One region of the Paenibacillus sp. CAA11 genome, then DNA from elsewhere that is predicted to be linked to it. Evidence: riboswitches for the same ligand, from Rfam matches in the RefSeq annotation. Region 1 holds a riboswitch; the other holds the start of a gene.
What was found. A riboswitch is a leader RNA that binds a small molecule or an ion and turns the genes downstream of it on or off. The one in region 1 is predicted to bind glycine.

Region 1 (2,405 bases):
TAGCTTCTGACGCCCGGCAACGGATACCAATCCGCTCGGGTGCTCTTAAATCTTCGCAGATTTATTGTTATTCTTATTCACTCGTCTTCTGCTCGAGTACAAGACAAATAATAAAATAAACCAGAGTGGGGTCAACAACAGCGCCGGACGAGTCTCTTCAGCAAACAGCATAATAATAAGAATGATTGCAAACAACGCCAGGACAACATAATTGATAAATGGTGTGAACGGTGCTTTGAATTTTGACTTTTCGTGTAAATGCGGCTGTGTCTTCTTATACTTCACATGGCAGACGAGAATGACACCCCATACCCATATGAAGCAAATGGCGCTAATGGTGGTCACAATGCCAAAAGCTTGCTCCGGAATCAGCTTGCTCAGCAGCGCCCCTACCGATAGAACAAGGGTGGATACCAGCAACGCATTACCAGGTACATGATTCTTATTCAATTTTGCTAAAGATGCTGGAGCCTGGTTGTTCCTGCTTAAATTATATAGGCTCCGGCTTGTTGAGAACAATCCGCTGTTACTAGCGGAAGCGGCCGAGGTTAATACAACAAAGTTAATGATGCCTGCGGCAATCGGAATCCCCACCAGACTGAACGTTTTTACAAAAGGACTTTCAGCCGGACTTAGCTCTGTCCATGGATTAATGCATAACAGGACAATCAGTGCACCAATGTAGAAGAATAGAATTCTTAATGGAATTTTATTAATAGCCGACGGGATATTCTTCTCCGGACTGGATGTTTCTGCGGCCGATACCCCCACCAGTTCTACACCGACATAGGCGAACACCACCATTTGGAACGAAAGCAAGAAACCCGAGATCCCGTTCGGAAACATTCCGCCATGCGCCCAGATATTCTTTAAAGTGACCTCTCCTGTATCCGTTTTGAACCCTACCACCAGCAAAATCACGCCAATGGCAATCAGGGCGAGAATCGTCACTACCTTGATTAAGGCAAACCAAAACTCCAATTCCCCGAAATTTTTAACCGTTAATAGGTTGAGCCCTAATAGGACGATTAAGCAGATGACTGCAGGGACCCATTGCGGAATATCGAACCAATATTGTGTATATACCCCGACAGCAATAACGTCAGCCATGGCCGTCATAATCCAGCAGAACCAATAGGTCCATCCGGTTACGAACGCTGCACGCGGTCCAAGATAGTCTTCGGCAATGTCTGTAAACGATTGATAACCGGCCTTGGACAGCAGAAGCTCTCCCAGCGCTCTCATCACAAAGAAAACGGCCATCCCTACGATGAGATAAGCAAAGATGATGGAGGGCCCTGCCAGCTGTATGGCTTTGCCTGATCCTAAGAACAACCCGGTACCAATAGTACCGCCAATAGCAATGAGCTGCACGTGCCGATTTTTTAAATTTCTCTGTAATTCTTGATGTGCCACACGAACTCCCCCTTATCAAAGCGAATGAAATGCAATAAAAAAAGAGATTGGATGCGCTCCAATCTCCTGGTCCATAAGAATAATAAATAAAGGTTTGCTATGTCCAAATAAGAAAGTCATAACAAAAAATTATTTAATACTCTTCTGTCCTTTTGCCTGAGATTGTGAACCCTTCGGCGCTGCGGAACCCCGCAGTCTCTCCAGAAGCTGCTCCTGCTATAGTGTGATCCATAGCAATCATAGCTTGTAATCATATTCAATTTTAAATTTTACCGGCTTGCAAATATTTTTATTAATACTAATCCTGGTCAAATATTTTGTCAACAGTAATAAATGCCACTGATTTCAATTCGGCACTCACCTATTAATCATGACAGACATCACGAAGAACAAATCACGAAGCATCTCAAGCTTACAACACAGCAGCCGTCTCAAAATTCATAAAGCAATGGCTCTCGTCTATAGTAGGAGTAGGAAAAGGCCGGAGTAAGAACCCCGGCCTCAAATCGTATAGGCAAATCAAAAGGCTTAGGTTTACGCCCAGATAGCTGCCTTACTTAATCACTACGTATTCCAGATTAACCAGCTTTGCATAGGTCACAATTTGATCTGTTGTCAGGTTCAGTGAGACTACGGTATGGTGACCGCCGCCGTTCTCAATCCAGGCTTTTACTCCATCCTGGAAGTTTGGCTTCACTTCCCAAAGCACGCGGGCCACTGGCAATTTTGGTGCTGGAACGGTTGGTTCAAATGCAGTAACTTCGTTGATCAACAGCTTGTAATGCGTGCCGAAGTCAGCCATGGATACCACTACACCGTCTCCTGCTTTACCGTCAAAGACCAGACGCGCTGGGTCTTCGCGGTCGCCGATTCCTAGTGGAGATACGATGATTTTGGGTTTGTTGCTAGCCAAGCTTGGGTCCACTTCGAGCATATGGGATTGCAGGATAGCTTCCTGACCTGCAGCTAACTCATAAGTGTAATCCTCC
Region 2 (2,405 bases), 2.0 Mb from region 1:
GCTGTATTCATCCAGGCGGGAAGATACAGGCAGTTCGCCCTGAAAGCGGATGGATGCAGGGATATCTTTGAACAGTTCGTCCATAGAATTGACGCCAACGGTAGCTAGCATTTCTGCCTGAGATTCTTCTGTCATCGGCAAATAGTGGTGTTTGATCATGACGGTTCAGCTCCTTTTGGAGGGGATGGTTGTCGTTTATAAAAAGGAGTCTTAATAACTTGGGCTTGAAGGCGCTTGCCCCGGATTTCTACCTCGACCGGTGTTCCCAACGAGGCATAACGGCTGTCAATTAGAGCAAGCCCTAAATTACGCTTTAGCGTAGGAGACTGTGTTCCAGTGGTTACCTCACCAATGCGAACACCACTGGAATAGACGGGATAATGACTCCGCGGAATGCCCCGGTCTATCATTTCAACCCCGACCAGCTTGCGGGGAGGGCCAGCATTCTTCTGAGCAGCCAGCGCATCGCGGCCGATGAAATCGCCTTTGTCCAGCTTCACGAAGAAGCCGACACCGGCTTCAAGCGGAGAGATTGTGCTGGACAGTTCTTGCCCGTAAAGCGGCAGCTTGGCCTCGAAGCGAAGAGTGTCGCGGGCTCCAAGCCCCGCAGGCTGTAACCCGTGCTTGCTGCCGATTTCAAGCAGGCCGTTCCAGACGGCTGCGGCGTTCTCTGCAGGAAGATACAGCTCGAAGCCGTCTTCTCCGGTATAACCGGTACGAGAAATGAGCGCCTCGGCCCCGAAAAGCTGCACATGTTGGATAAATCTGAAAGGGGCAAGCTTAGACGGCTCCTTCCCAGCAGCGCTTACCAGAATGTCGGCGGCCAAAGGTCCTTGAAGCGCGAGGAGGGCCGTTTGATCAGAGATGTTCGTCAGATAGACTTCCTCAGATAGATGTTGTTGCAGCCATTCCCAATCCTTGGCGAGGTTGGAGGCATTCACAACGAGCATAAATTGCTGCTCGGCCAGCCGATATACAAGCAGGTCATCCACAACGCCGCCATCCGGATAGCACATCAAAGTATATTGGGCCGCTCCGATTTGCAGGGAGGCCGCATCGTTCGTAGTCATTTGCTGAATAAATGCTAGCGCGCCAGGGCCTTGAAGGAGAAACTCACCCATATGAGACACATCGAATAACCCTGCACGTTTACGAACAGCCTCATGCTCTTTCTGAATGCCTTCGAATTGAACGGGAAGCTCCCAGCCCCCAAAATCGATGCATCTAACACCCGGGAAGGTAGCGTAGCATGGGTAAAGCGGGGTTCTTTGCAGATCTGACAAATGAAATCACCTCTTAATCAATGTGATAGTACGCCAAAAAAGGACAGGCAGCGAAAGAAGAGATCGCAAAATGCCGGGGCTACCGGCTTTTATGCGATTCGTCCTTCGAAGGCTCTGTCCTCGGTACCTGAGAGTTGCCGCAAATGCACCTTCATCTGATGCAGCGCGTTTCCCCTTGGGTGATTTGGCCCTAACGACGATATGGCCAAATGCTCTCCAGAGATGCGTCCGGTAAAGGTCCTTTTGCCTGAGAGATTCACAATCCCAAGGAAGGGATAGCTTGCTCCTTCGGCGTTACCTCATACAAATTAATAGGGTAATCTCTCCCTTTACGTTCACCCGCTCTTCATAAGTCCATTAATACGTGAAGAGAGCATGTATGTCAACTAATTTGTCATAAAAATTTTAATTGAATATTTCGGTAGCGCTTTCTATAATTAAATTATCTATGATTTCCCAAATATCGCAATAAAGGTGTGAGGTATATTGACATTTGCCTTCTGAATGAATAATCTAGACTTGTAATCGGAGGCTGTTAGAGTAAATATGACACCACCATATTGGGATGAAATTTTAGGGATTGGAGTGGGAGACGAGCGATGAGTGAAGTGAAGAGCGGACTTTGGTATAGTGAAGAGCATGAATGGGTTCAGGATTTGGGGAATGGCAGTGTACGGATCGGAATTACGGATTTTGCACAGCACCGGCTTGGGGATATTGTATTCGTAGAGCTGCCTGACATTGACACCAAGGTTGAGGCGGAAGACGGGATCGGCACGATTGAATCTGTAAAGACCGTATCCGATTTGTTCACTCCGGTCAGCGGGCATGTGACCGCAATTAATGGGGAGCTTGAAAGTGCACCAGAGCTCGTAAATAATGACCCTTACGGTGCTGGATGGATGGTGGAAATTCGTCTGTCGGAAGATAGTAGTCATGCGCTAGGAAAGCTGCTGAACGAAGAAGCTTACCGTAAGCATACAGAGGAATAATTGCTGGTTAATGAAATGAACATTGCTGGCAATCATGAAGAAAGCTCTGGATTACAGGCCTTAACTTTTAACCTGTAGCTCAGAGCTTTTTTGGATTACGCAAAGATGGACTCTACTTATTTCAATTCAT

Region 2: it holds a riboswitch for glycine, as region 1 does, so the genes downstream of both, gcvT (glycine cleavage system aminomethyltransferase GcvT) here and DCC85_RS22075 (amino acid permease) in region 1, are expected to answer to the same signal.

The regions. Positions count from the first base shown of each region.
Region 1 is NZ_CP028922.1:4,735,384-4,737,788, forward strand. It holds gene DCC85_RS22075 (amino acid permease) at 46-1,416, opposite strand; glycine riboswitch at 1,551-1,630, opposite strand; gene araA (L-arabinose isomerase) at 1,970-2,405, opposite strand, start outside.
Region 2 is NZ_CP028922.1:2,708,823-2,711,227, reverse strand. It holds gene gcvPA (aminomethyl-transferring glycine dehydrogenase subunit GcvPA) at 1-159, opposite strand, end outside; gene gcvT (glycine cleavage system aminomethyltransferase GcvT) at 156-1,283, opposite strand; glycine riboswitch at 1,396-1,505, opposite strand; glycine riboswitch at 1,509-1,622, opposite strand; gene gcvH (glycine cleavage system protein GcvH) at 1,883-2,275, shown strand; gene DCC85_RS12500 (hypothetical protein) at 2,397-2,405, opposite strand, start outside.